DNA from 3 places in the Azospirillum palustre genome. Region 1 is predicted to be linked to each of the others. Evidence: riboswitches for the same ligand, from Rfam matches in the RefSeq annotation. Region 1 holds a riboswitch; each other region holds the start of a gene.
What was found. A riboswitch is a leader RNA that binds a small molecule or an ion and turns the genes downstream of it on or off. The one in region 1 is predicted to bind thiamine pyrophosphate.
Positions count from the first base shown of each region.

Region 2: another riboswitch for thiamine pyrophosphate. It lies ahead of CRT60_RS28655 (ABC transporter ATP-binding protein); the one in region 1 lies ahead of CRT60_RS16230 (ABC transporter substrate-binding protein).
Region 3: another riboswitch for thiamine pyrophosphate. It lies ahead of thiO (glycine oxidase ThiO); the one in region 1 lies ahead of CRT60_RS16230 (ABC transporter substrate-binding protein).

Region 1 is NZ_PDKW01000041.1:556,219-560,708, forward strand. Features, by position in the region: gene CRT60_RS16215 (ABC transporter permease) at 1-1,108, opposite strand, end outside; gene CRT60_RS16220 ((2Fe-2S) ferredoxin domain-containing protein) at 1,289-1,621, shown strand; gene CRT60_RS16225 (DMT family transporter) at 1,755-2,669, shown strand; TPP riboswitch at 2,703-2,817, shown strand; gene CRT60_RS16230 (ABC transporter substrate-binding protein) at 2,900-4,051, shown strand; gene CRT60_RS16235 (branched-chain amino acid ABC transporter permease) at 4,056-4,490, shown strand, end outside.
Region 2 is NZ_PDKW01000043.1:1,345,130-1,349,619, forward strand. Features, by position in the region: gene CRT60_RS28650 (acetoin utilization protein AcuC) at 1-1,111, opposite strand, end outside; TPP riboswitch at 1,232-1,338, shown strand; gene CRT60_RS28655 (ABC transporter ATP-binding protein) at 1,386-2,117, shown strand; gene CRT60_RS28660 (ABC transporter permease) at 2,114-2,881, shown strand; gene CRT60_RS28665 (ABC transporter substrate-binding protein) at 2,900-3,841, shown strand; gene CRT60_RS28670 (universal stress protein) at 3,964-4,490, shown strand, end outside.
Region 3 is NZ_PDKW01000043.1:2,260,985-2,265,474, reverse strand. Features, by position in the region: gene CRT60_RS32995 (Y-family DNA polymerase) at 1-1,234, shown strand, start outside; partial or broken gene CRT60_RS37855 (methyl-accepting chemotaxis protein) at 1,255-1,686, opposite strand; partial or broken gene CRT60_RS37850 (FIST signal transduction protein) at 2,080-3,318, opposite strand; TPP riboswitch at 3,555-3,654, shown strand; gene thiO (glycine oxidase ThiO) at 3,646-4,490, shown strand, end outside.

The DNA of each region.
Region 1 (4,490 bases):
GGCGGAACAGCGCCTCCACCTGCGGCTTGAACAAATTCTCCATCGCACCGGCGAACAGGATGACCAGACCCTGGATGACCATCACCAGCTCGCGGTTGATCGTCGGGTATTCGAAGGACAGCTGGCCGCCGCCCTGCGCCAGAACCCCGAACAGCAGTGCCGCCAGAATGATCCCGACCGGGTGGTTGCGCCCCATCAGCGCCACGGCGATGCCGACGAAGCCGACGCCGCCGGTGAAGTTCAGGATCACCCGGTGCTGCACGCCCAGGATCTCGTTCACGCCCACGAAGCCGGCCAGCGCGCCGGAGATCAGCATGGCGATGACGATGTTGCGCGCCGGCGAGATGCCGGCATAGACCGCCGCCCGCTCATTGCGGCCGACGGTGCGCAGCTCGTAACCCCAGCGAGTCCGGCGCAGGAAGATGTGGAACAGCAGGCAGCAGGCAAGCGCCCACAGGAAGGACAGGTTCAGCGGGGACGCGGGAATCGCGATGCCGAACCAGCCGAGCGCCCGGTCCATCGACGGCAGCCAGACGCCGGGATCGAACTCGCGGGTTTCCGGCGACTGGCTGCCGGGGCGGATCAGCACGTCCACCAGCAGCCAGGTCATGATCGACGCGGCGATGAAGTTGAACATGATCGTCGTGATGACGATGTGGCTGCCGCGCTTGGCCTGGAGCCAGGCCGGGATGAAGGCCCAGGCGGCACCGAACAGGGCCGAGGCCAGCACCGCCAGCACGGCCACCACCGGCCAGGGCCAGCCGGTCAGCGCCAGCGCCACCAGCCCGGCGCCGAGCCCGCCCAGATAGGCCTGCCCCTCACCGCCGATGTTGAACAGCCCGCAATGGAAGGCGATGGCGACCGCCAGCCCGGTGAAGATGTAGTCGGTGGTGTAATAAAGGGTGTAGCCGATGGCCTCGGGATATCCCAGGGCCTCCGACAGCAGCAGCGACAGCACGTCCACCGGGTTCTCGCCGATCACCAGGATCACCAGCCCCGACAGCACGAAGGCTGCGACGAGGTTGAGAACCGGCAGCAGCGCATACCCGACCCAGCCCGGCACCGCGCCCGGCTGGCCCTTCCCCGATCCGCTCAGCAGCACCGGCATCTCCTGGATTGCCCCTTGCCGGGGATTCTTAACCGCCAATGCTCTGCCGACCAAGCATTTCATGGTGCCGGGAATCCAAGCGGCGCCAGGAGTTAGAAGGATTACAAAAAGTCTTGCCGCAACGCAGCATTCTGGCATGCTTCTTACCCATAGAAATTTTATGGCTATGGAGAATGACCGATGCCGCTCGACATCCCGCAGACCTTCCGCCACCACGTCTTCTGCTGCGCCCAGCAGCGTCCGCCCGGCCATCCGCGCGGCAGCTGCGCCGCCAAGGGGGCGCATCCGCTGTGGCAGCGGCTCGATCAGAAAATCCAGGGCAAGGGTTTGACCGATGTCGGCATGGCGATGACCGGCTGCCTCGGCTTCTGCTCCGCCGGGCCGCTGATGGTGGTCTATCCGGAAGGCATCTGGTACCGGCCGGAAACCCCGGAGGACATCGACGAGATTGTCGACTCGCATCTGGTCAACGATGCGCCGGTCGAGCGGCTGGTGATGGTGCTGACGCGGTGAGGCGACGGGGCGCGCTTCACGCCAACCCTTGAGTATGGCTGCGCCTACCAGACCTGCGGTTGCGGCATTGGGACGCGGGTGCATTTGCCCATAATGTGGGCAGCCTCCGCCATTGCCGTTCCGAACCGATTTCATGACCGACGCCGAAACCGCCGACCTGTTGCCCGCCGAGGCCGATTCGGTTCCCTATGCCGTCGGCTGCTTCCTGGGCGCGATCCTGCTGTTCGCGGCGATGGACACGCTCATCAAGTTCCTGACCGCCGATTACCCGGTGCCGCAGCTGATGTTCGTGCGCTCGCTGGTCGCCTTCCTGCTGGTGGGCGGCTACACCCTGGCCTGCGGCGGCGGGATTGCGGCGATGCGGACGCGGCGGCCCTTGGGGCATGTCTGGCGCGCCTTCGCCGGGCTGATCTCCATGGGATGCTTCTTCTATGCGTTCCGCGAGCTGCCGCTGGCCGACGTCTATGTGCTGAGCTTCGCCGGTCCGCTGTTCATCACCGCGCTGTCGGCGCCGCTGCTGGGCGAGCCGGTCGGTTGGCGCCGCTGGGCCGCCGTGGTGGTCGGGTTCGGCGGCGTGGTGGTGATGGCGCAGCCGTCGGCCGGGGCGCCGCTGGTGCCGGTGCTGGTCGGGCTGTGCGCCGCCCTGTTCTATGCGCTGGCCGCACTGGCAGTGCGCGGCCTGTCGCGGACGGAAACCAGTGCCTCCATCGTGCTCTACCTGCTGCTGACGACGACATTGGTCAGCGGGGCGCTGGCGCTGCCGGTCTGGACGGCGCCGACCGCCGTCGCGCTGGGGTTGATGGCGCTGGTCGGGGCCATCGGCGCCGGGGCGCAGGTGCTGCTGACCCAAGCCTTCCGCCGCGCGCCGCCGGCGGTGGTGGCGCCCTTCGAATATACCGGCATGGTCTGGGCCAGCCTGTTCGGCTGGCTGGTGTTCGGCGACCTGCCGACGGTGCCGGTCCTGGCCGGCGCGATGGTGATCATCGGCAGCGGGCTCTACATCCTGCATCGTGAAACCATGGTGGCGCGCCGCCGGTTGGGTTCTTGACAGGACGGGGCCGGCGGCGACACTCTCGCCGCCTGTTCACGGCTGGGGTGCCCGTGCGGATGCCGGTTCGGCAACCGCATGGGCTGAGACAACACCCATCGAACCTGATCCGGGTCATGCCGGCGAAGGGAGCCGACCGGAACCCGACGGACCCGCTGAAAGCTGCTGCAAAGCGCCCCGTCCCCTCCGCGTCGCCCCAACCGCCGGCGCGTGTCGAGGAGTTTTCGGTCATGCGGCGCACGCTTTCCCTTCTGATCGGCCTGCTGGCCGCATCCTCCTGCCTGTCGTCCGTCTGTCTGTCGTCCGCCGCCCGTGCCGACGACACGCTGTCCTTCCCGGTTCTGGTGCCGCTGACCGGCTTCCTGTCGCTGGAAGGCACCAGCCAGCGCAACGGCGCCGTCCTGGCGCTGAAGCAGACGCCGGCCGGCGTCGCCATCGCCTCGGAGGTCGTCGACACCGGCACCTCGCCCGAGGCGGCGGTGACGGCGCTGGAGCGCGCGGCCGGCCGCGGCACGGTGGGCGCGGTCGCCGCCAGCATGCTCGGCACCCAGATGCTGGCGATGCTGCCGCTGGCGGGCGAGCTGAAGCTGCCGCTGGTCACCGTGTCGGGCACCGCCTCGATCACCGAGCAGGGCAATCCCTGGGTCTTCCGCTTCTTCCCCGGCGACGCCGTGACCAAGGCCGCCCATGCCCGCTATGTGGTGGAAGAGCTGGGCAAGCGGCAGCCGGCCGTCATCTACCAGACCACCGCCTACGGCCAGAGCGGCAAGGCGCATCTGGACGCCGCCTTCAAGGCGCTGGGCGTCACGCCCGTCTTCGAGGAGGGGGTGGACCCGGCGGCCAAGGATCTGCTGCCGGTGCTGACCAAGGCGCTCGCCACCAAGCCGGACGTGCTGGTCCTGCACCTGCATTCCGGCCCGACCGCGCTGCTGCTGCGGCAGGCGGCGTCCAGCGGCGTGACCCTGCCCATCGTCGCCGGCTCCGCCATGCATCAGCCGAGCACCGCCGCCCTGCTGGAACCGGCGGAGCTGAAGGGCGTCTGTGCCGAGACCGCGGCCTCGCCGATCTCGGGCGGCACGCCGGAGGTCAAGGCCTTCACCGACGCCTACCGCGCCGCCTTCGGCAAGGAGCCGGACGCCTTCGCGCTCGGCCAGTATGACGGCATGACCATGGTGCTGGAGGCGGTGAAGGCCGGCGCCCGGTCGCCGGACGCCATCCGCAAGGCGCTGTCCGCCGAGACGTTCCGGGGCCTCGCCATGACTTACAAGTCCGACGGCAAGGGCAACATGGCCCATTCCGCCGTCATCGTCTGCTATGATGGGGCCAGCCGCGTGCCGGTGCTGGTGAAGCGGTACGACGACCCGACGCTTGCGGCGAAGTGAGCGGATGGCGGCGCTTCAACTGCTGGTCAACGGGGTGGCGCTGGGGGCGGCCTATGCCTTGGTGGCGCTGGGCTTCGTGCTGGTGCTGAACGCCACCTCGGCGGTGAATTTCGCCCAGGGCGATCTCGTGATGGCCGGCGGGCTGCTGGCGGTTGCGCTGGCGCCGCTGATCCCGCTGCCGGGCATCGTCCTGCTGCCGGTGGTTCTGGCGCTGATGGCGGCGCTGGGGCTGCTGCTGGCACTGGCGGCCTATCTGCCGCTGCGACGCCGACCGCCGGTCTCGGTCTTCATCAGCACCATCGCGGTCGGCATCATCCTGCAGAACGGGGCCGCCATCCTGTTCGGGCCGGAGCCGCGCGCCGCGCCGCCGCTGTTCGGCGACGACACGCTGCACATCGCCGGGCTGGCGGTGCCCGAGCAGTCGCTTGCCATCGTCGCG
Region 2 (4,490 bases), on a different contig from region 1:
CGGCCACCCGCTTCACAGCGTCCCGAACCGGCCCCGGCCGCCGTTCGTCGCCCAACGTGGTGAACCAATGGTCCGGCGGGTTGCGGCCGGCGGCGCGGTTCCAGGTCAGGGCACGCAGCACCGCCTCCGCCTCCGCCGTCGGCCGCACGGCGGGATCGATGCCGTTTATCACCGCCCAGATCCCGGCCCAGCAACGCCCGACCGACCAGGGGTTATAGCCGCCGCCTCCGACCACCAGCACCCGCGGCGCCAGGGGAAGCAGCGCCGCCACGGCATCCCACAGCGCGCGGTTGGACAGCTCCAGACGGCTCAACGGATCCTCGGCCAAGGCATCGGCGCCGGTCTGGATCACCATCGCCTGCGGACGGAAGGCACGGGCCAGCGGCAGGACCGCCGCCGCCATCACATGCTCCATCTCGCTGTCGTTGAAGCCCGGCGGGACCGGCAGGTTGCGGGCCATGCCGCCGGCGCGCTCCTCCGCCTTGCCGGTGTAGGGCCAGCGCCCATCCTCGTGGATCGACACGGTCAGCACCCGGTCGTCGTCGGCAAAGGCCTCCTCCACCCCGTCGCCATGATGGGCGTCGAGATCGACATAGAGGACCCGCTCCAGCCCATGGTCCAGCAATTCCAGGATGCCGAGAACCGGCGCGTTGAAATAGCAGAAGCCGCTGGCCCGGTCGCGCCGCGCATGATGCGTCCCGGCGGCCGGCGCATAGACAAGACCGGCCGGCCGGTCGCCGAGAATCCGGGCAGCCTGCAACGCCGATCCGCTGCTGTGGGCCGGCCGCCGGTACATCTCGGCGAAGACGGGATTTTCCAGCTTTCCCAGATTGTGGCGGGTTGCGGTCGCCTCGTCGACGCGCTGCTCGGCCTCCGCCCGCTTCAGCGCGGCGATGTAATCGGACGTGTGGAAGCGCGCCAGCTCGCGTTCGCTCGCCACATGGGTGTCGAGATAGACCTTGTCCGGCAGCCAGCCCATGGCACGGCTGAGGTCGATGGCGGTCGACACGCGCGGAATCGCCAGCGGATGCTTCGGCCCATAGGTGGAGCCGCGGTAGATTTCCCCGCCGATGAACAGCGGTGTGCGGAATGGTGTGGTCAGGACGGGCACTCCTCGATGCCCGTCAGAAACTAGGCGCCGCGGCGGTGCGGTCAAGCCGCCCGCTTCCGCATGCCGGAACCTGCATCCGGCAATGCTTGCGGTCACGGATCGTCCGCGCCTATAGTCGCCGCCTTCACTGGGGGGAGCCGATGGGCGGCTGAGAGGTCCTGTTGCGGGACGACCCCTGGAACCTGATCCGGTTCATGCCGGCGTAGGGATCAGTGATGCGGGATCGCACCCTCTCCATCTCCGCCAGTCCACGATGCATGCCCGCGTGCCTGCGATGACGCCGCTTTCGGTGACCATCTCCCGCGCACGGCTGACCTATGGCGGCACGCTGCTGTTCTCCGACCTGACTCTGGAGCTGCCGGCCGGGCGGACCACCTGCCTGCTGGGGCCGAGCGGCGTCGGCAAGACCACGCTCCTGCGTATCCTCGCCGGTCTGGCCGAGCCGGAGCCGCCGACCGAGGTGGTCACCGGCGACCGGCAGCCGCTGGCCGGCCGGATCGCCTACATGGCGCAGCAGGACCTGCTGCTGCCCTGGCTGACCGTTCTCGACAATGTGCTGCTCGGCGACCGGCTGCGCCACCGCCGTCCCGATCCGGCGCGGGTGGAGCAGGCCCGTGCGCTGCTGGACCGTGTCGGCTTGGCCGGGCGCGAGCGCGACCGTCCCGCCGCCCTGTCCGGCGGGCAGAAGCAGCGCGTGGCGCTGGCCCGTACCCTGATGGAGGACAAGCCGCTAGTCTTGATGGACGAGCCCTTCTCGGCGCTCGACGCCATCACCCGGCTGCGCTTGCAGGAAACGGCGGCGGAGACGCTGGCCGGCCGCACCGTCCTGATGGTCACCCATGACCCGCTGGAGGCGCTGCGCATCGGCGACCGCCTGCATGTGATGACCGGCCGGCCGGCCATTATGGGGCCGGCGCTGGAGCCCTCCGGCCCGGTGCCGCGCCGGGTCGACGATCCGGAACTGCTGGCGCATCAGGCCGAACTGTTGCGGAGGCTGGCGGAATGAAGGCGCTGCTGCGCGGCGCGATCACCCTGCTGGTGCTGGTCGCCGGCTGGCAGGCACTGGTCTGGACCACCGGTCTGCCGCGCTACCTTTTGCCCGGTCCGCTGGCGGTGGCGGACGCCATGCAGCGGCAGGCCCCTCTCTTGTTGAGCCATGGCCTGACCACGCTGGCTGAGATTCTGATCGGACTGGTGGCCGGCGTGGCGCTGGGCGGCGTCAGCGCTTTGCTGCTCGCGCGGTTCCGCACGGCGCGGCGCTGGCTGATGCCGCTGCTTCTGGTCAGCCAGGCCATCCCGGTCTTCGCGCTGGCGCCGCTGCTGGTGTTGTGGCTCGGCTATGGCATGGCGTCCAAGATCGCCATGGCGGTGCTGGTCATCTATTTCCCGGTGACGACCGCGCTGTTCGACGGGCTGCGGCGCACCGATCCCGGCTGGCTCGACCTTGCCCGCACCATGGGCGCCTCACCCGCCGCGATCCTGTGGAGCATCCGCCTGCCGGCCGCCCTGCCCGCCTTCTGGTCCGGCGTGCGGGTGGCCGCCGCGGTGGCGCCCATCGGGGCGGTGATCGGCGAATGGGTGGGGTCGTCCTCCGGTCTCGGCTACCTGATGCTGCACGCCAATGCCCGCATGCAGATCGACCTTCTGTTCGCCGCCGTGCTGGTGCTGGGGATGTTCGCGGTGACGCTGTACGCCGCCGTCGATGTGCTGGCCCGCCGTGCCCTGCCCTGGCAACCCGATACCCAACCTGCCGAAGACGCCAACCCTTGAAGGGGGGAGAGACACCCGATGAAGCATCTTTTCACCGCCGGCCTGATCGCTGCCGGCCTGATGACCTCGCTTCCAGCACTGGCCCAGGACAAGCTGTCCGTGATGCTGGACTGGTTCGTCAACCCGGACCACGCCCCGCTGGTGGTGGCGCAGGAGAAGGGCTTTTTCAAGGATGCCGGGCTTGAGGTCACGCTGACCGCCCCGGCCGACCCCAACGACCCGCCGAAGCTGGTGGCCGCCGGCGGCACCGACATCGCCGTCTCCTACCAGCCGCAGCTGATCCTGCAGGTGGCGGAGGAACTGCCGCTGGTCCGCATCGGCACGCTGGTGTCCACACCGCTGAACTCGGTCGTCGTGCTGCGCGACGGGCCGGTGAAGACGCTAAAGGATCTGAAGGGCCACAAGGTCGGCTACTCCATCGCCGGCTTCGAGGACGCGCTGCTGGGCGCCATGCTGGAGAAGCAGGGGCTGAGCCTGAAGGACGTCGAGCTGGTGAACGTCAACTTCTCCCTCTCGCCGTCGCTGCTGTCGGGCCAGGTCGATGCGGTGGTCGGCGCCTTCCGCAATTTCGAACTGAACCAGATGGAGATCGAGAAGCGCCCCGGCCGCGCCTTCTATCCGGAGGAAGAGGGCGTTCCGCCCTATGACGAGCTGATTCTGGTCGCCCGCAAGGACAAGGCGAACGATCCGCGCTTCAAGCGCTTCCTGGCGGCGGTGGAGCGGGCGACGCTCTACATCCTGAACCATCCGGAGGAGTCGCAGGCCGCCTTCGTCAAGGGCCGGCCCGAACTGAACGACGAGCTGAACCGCCGCGCCTGGGCCGACACGCTGCCGCGCTTCTCCCACAGCCCGGCCGCCCTGGATGCCGAGCGCTACACCCGCTTCGCCGAGTTCCTGAAGGCCCGCGGCCTGATCAAGGCGGTGGCGCCGGTCGAGCAGTATGCGGTGGTGGTGAAGTAACGGTCTCCCACGGTCCCTGCCATCCACCGACATTGCCATCGACCCCGGCGGAGCGTTACCTAGAGGGAAACCGCTCCGCCGGCTGATGGTGGACCGATCATAATGTTGGGAGACGCGAGGGCATGCCGATCAAGACCATCCTGCTGCATATGGCCAACGACGACGCCCACGCCAGCCGTCTGGCGGTGGCCGCAGCCCTGGCCAAGCGCTTCTCCGCCCATATCCAGGCGCTCTACATCGCCACCCCGGTGTCGATGCCGGCGGGCGCCACCGGCCGCGCCGCGTCCTATGGCTTCATGGCGGAGGCGACCGCAATCGCCCACGAGAATGCCGAGCGGATCGAGCAGGAGGTCCGCAAGTCGCTCGACGGGCTGCCCTACGACTGGACGGTCGAAGAGGGCGACCATGTCGATCTTCTGGCCGAGCGCGCCGCCTATGCCGACCTGATCGTCGTCGCGCAATCCGCGGCGGTGCGGGCGGGTGAGCGTGTGTCGCTGCACCATATCCCCGACCGTTTGCCGCTGGAGACCGCCACGCCGGTCCTGGTCCTGCCGCCGAAGCAGCCGGCTGCGGCGCCCATCGGCCGCCATGTGCTGATCGCCTGGAAGAACACGCGCGAATCCACGCGCGCGGTCCGTGCCGCCATGCC
Region 3 (4,490 bases), on a different contig from region 1:
CGCGGCGGACGAGCCGGACGGGGTGGTGATCGACCTCACCGGCTGCGCCCATCTCTTTGGGGGCGAGCCGGCGCTGGCCGCCGACCTGACCGGCCGGCTGCGCGCCGCCGGCTTCGCCGCCCGTGCCGCCATTGCCGACACCCCGGCCGCCGCCTGGGGGCTGGTGCGGTTCGGCAGTCCGGAGCAGCGGCGTCGCGAGTCGTTGGATGACCTGCCGCTCGCCGCCCTGCGGCTGCCGGCGGAGACGGTGGAGGGATTGCACGCGCTGGGCCTGCGCCGGATCGGCGATTTGCATGCCATGCCGCGGGCGGGGCTGGCGGCGCGGTTCGGGGCCGGGTTGATGCAACGGTACGATCAGGCCTTCGGCCGGCTGGACGAGCCGATCTCCCCGCGCCGGCCAGTGCCGGACCATCGCGAGCGTCTGACCTTCGCCGAACCGATCGCCACGCCCGAATCGATTGCCGGGGCGCTGCGCCATCTGCTGGGGAGGCTGTGCAAGGGGCTGGAGGCGACGGGGCAGGGGGCGCGCCGGCTGCGTCTGGATGCCCATCGCACCGACCAGCGGGTGGACGATGACCCGCAGAGCCTGACGCTCGGCACCAGCCGCCCGGTGCGCGACCCGGCGGCGCTTGCCCGGCTGTTCGCCCCGCTGCTCGAACGCATCGAACTTGGGCCGGGGGCGGGGCTGGAAACCCTGGTGCTGTCGGCGACCGAGACGGGACCGCTGTCCGCCGTCCAGACCGCAATCGACGGGGAGGAGGCCGGCGACCAGGGGAATGACGACCAGCTGGCCGAACTGGTCGACCGGCTGACGCTGCGGCTGGGGGAACGGGCGGTGCTGCGGCTGGTGCCGCGGGAAAGCTGGCTGCCGGAGCGCTGCGTGGCGCCGCATCCGCCGATGGAGCGCCTGCCGCCGCCGAAGCCCTGGCCAGCCGGGCAGCCGCGCCCCCTGCGCCTGCTGACCCCGCCCGAGCCGGTTGAGGCCACCGCCCCGCTGCCCGACGACCCGCCGCTGCTGTTCGTCTGGCGCGGCGTGCCCCATCCCGTGCGGCGGGCCGAAGGGCCGGAGCGGATCGAATGCGAATGGTGGCGTGGGCAAGGGTCGCTGGGACTGGCGCTGCGCGACTACTACCGGGTCGAGGATGACGGCGGCCGGCGGTTCTGGCTGTTCCGCGCCGGCCTGTATCGCCCTGACGAGACCCCGCGCTGGTTCCTGCACGGGTTTTTGGCGTGAGGTGTCGGGCCCCCGCCCGCTCACCCGGCCCGGTCGAGCTGCTTCAGGAAGGCGATGTAGCGGTTGATGTCCTCCATGCGGCGGGCATGGTCGTTCATGTCCGAGAGGCGGCCTTCGATGGCCTTCTGGGCGCCCTCCACCTCGTCGATCACCGCATGGATGTCGGTCTGCAACTCCTGCGAGGCGGTGGCGGCCTCGTCCATGCGGGTGCTGGTGTCGTCGAGCTGGCCGCCGACGGAGCGGACGGAGGTCACCACCTGGTCGATGGCCCGGCGGGTGTCGGCCAGCGTCTGCTTGGTGTCGTTGGCCAGCTTGCGCACCTCCGCCGCCACCACGGCGAAACCCTTTCCGGCCTCTCCGGCGCGGGCGGCCTCGATGGTGGCGTTGAGCGCCAGCAGGTTGGTCTGGCTGGCGATGCCGTCGATCACCGCCAGCACCTTCTCGATGCTCTTCACCACGGTGGACAGCTGGTTGAATTCGCGGACCAGAGCCTCCTTGCGGTCGGCGTGGCCGTCGAACAGGGTGGCGTGGCGGTTCAGCGTCGCCTCGATCGCCGACATCGAGCCGCCGATGCGCGCGGCATAGCTGGCGGTCTCCTGCACGCCGCCGGTCAGCGTCACCAGCGCGTCGAGATAGCTGTGCATCCGCTCGATCACGCTGTTGCGGATGCGGCTCAGCAGCTCCAGCCGGTTGTAGCGGGTGGCGATGAAATAGCTCTGGAACCGGGCGTAATGCACCGGGAAGCGGTCGACCATGTCGTCGGAGAAGGCGGCGCCGGGCGGCACCTCGAAGAACATCAGCGCCGACAGGGTCTGGTTGATGTTGATGCCCAGCAGCTCGCCGAAGGTGGAGAAGCCGGCGGCGGCCAGCCCGTCGAAGGCATGGACCCGCGACAGCTGGTCGGGATTGTTCAGCCGGCGCAGGATGCAGTCGTTCAGGATGGCGCCGACCGGTTGCGGCTTGTTGCGCAGATAGGCCGAGAGGTCGTCCTCCGTCTGGCGGACGAAATCGGTCGCCTCGACAAGGCACAGCGAATCGCCGGGATTGACGTCGCAGTAGAAGGCGACCTCCCCCTTTTCGAAATCGAAGCCGGAGATGGAGCGGACGAACAGCTCTCCCTCCATCTCGATGGCGAAGGTGTTCTTCGCCAGCTTGCCCGGCAGGTCCTGCGGCTTGCAGCGCAGGGATTTGGCGAGCGCGTCGATGAAGCCGACGACCTCGAAGCCGTCGCGGTCGATCACGCTGCGCACGATGCGGCGCATCGGGTCGGCGTCGACCACGGCGAAGCGGGTCTGGGTCGGCCGGAAATTCTGCGACTTGAAGATGCCGTAGCGGATGCCGGGCGCCATCTTCAGGAAGATCGTCACCGCCGCGTTCTCCAGCACGCGCTGGCCGTCGAACAGATGGGTGTTGCGGAAGTCGAGCTTGCCGCCGGCCGAGCCGCCGATGAACAGGCAGGGGAAATGGCCGGAGCGGTAGACCGCCTCCATGAACCAGCTTTCGCTGGCCGACAGCCCGTCGATGAAGGTCAGCGCCACCGTGTCGTGGCTGTCGACCGGGAAGGGGACGCGGATGCGGTCGAGCTCGCCGCGGATCGCCTCCACCCGGGCCGGCACGTCGCGGGTCGGGCGGCCGCCGCGCAGGTCGTCGCAATGCAGCGGGACCGACTGGATGCTGACCCCGGCGAGCAGGCGCGGGCTGAAGGATTGCAGCACCACGCTGTCCCAGCGGTCGCCGGCCTTGCGGTAGAGCGGCTGGCCCTCGGCCGCGCACAGCTCGCCCGCGGTGGAGACCAGCACCAGCTGGGTCGCCGCCGGCAGGGCGGAGCGGACCGCCCGCGCGGTGGCGGCGAAATCGACATGCGGCGACACGAAACCGACGACCAGCGCCGGTGCCCCGTCGGCGAAAGTCAGACCCTCCAGCGCCGCGGCGCCGATCTGCCCTGCCGGCAGGCACAGGCTGCGGATCGGCTGTTCCGCCGGTCCGGCGGCATGCGCTGCCGGTTCGGACCTGCCGGCAGGAGCGCCGACCGGGCTGCCGGGGACGGGGGAGGTCGGGGAGTCCGAGCGGAAGAAAGACAGCATGCTGGCGAATCCTCGGTCGTCTTTGTCGTTCATCCCGCGCACCGGCTGCGCCCGTTTTCCGCTGTGAGTGCCCGGGTATGGCTCATTTTGCCGACACTTTAGCTGCCGATCGGTAGCGCTTCCTGTCGGGGGGACTCCGTATCCGGCTGCGGCCTGTCGCCGCATCCATCGGCAGGTTGGGGCCGGGCGGCGGTCGATTCCGCTTGTGGGGCCAGCGGAACATTGGCATAAGGCAATCCATAGGCCTGGGGTGCCGTGCGGTGGTCGCGCGGCTGAGAACACACCCATCGAACCTGTCTGGGTAATTCCAGCGAAGGGAGCCGCCGCATGATCCATGCGCCAGAACCGCATCCATATTCCGTTTCCGCGCCGGGACTCCGCCCGTCCGCCACCCGTCCTTCCGTTGCCATCGTCGGCGCCGGCTGCATCGGCCTCGCCATCGCCTGGAGGCTGGCGTCGGCCGGCTGCCGCGTCGACGTTTTCGAGCGGGGGGAGGCCGGGCGCGGCGCCACCTATGCCGCCGGCGGCATGCTGGCCGCCTGTGTCGAAACCGAGCCGGGCGAGGAGGGGCTGCTGCCGCTGACCCGCGCGTCGCAGGCCCTGTGGCCGGACTTCGCCCGCGATCTCGAAGCGGCGAGCGGCATCGCCGTCGATCTGCGCCGCGAAGGCACCATGGTCATCGCGCTGACCGCCGACGATGCCGCGAAGGTCCGCTTCCTGCACGGGTTCCAGCGCGATCTGGGATTGCCGGTGGAGTGGCTGGGCGGGGCCGAGGTGCGGCGGCGCGAACCCTTCCTGCAACCGGGTGTCGCCGGTGCCCTGTTTTGTGCCGGCGACCATCAGGTCGACAACCGCAAGGTCGCAGCCGCCCTGCGCCGCGCCGCCGAACTCGCTGGCGCCCATCTGCATGAGCGGTGCGGCGAGGTTGCGCTGGCGGTGGAGGGCGGGCGCGCCGTCGGTGTGCGGGTGGCCGAGACGCTGCACCGGGCCGACCAAGTGGTGCTGGCCGCCGGGGCGTGGTCGGCCGGGGTGCCTGGGCTGCCGCCCGCCGCCCGGCCGCCGGTGCGTCCGGTGAAGGGGCAGATGGTCTGCCTGCGCATGGATCCCCGTCTGCCGCTGCTGCGCCATGTGGTGTGGACGCCCGGCACCTACCTGATCCCGCGGCTGGACGG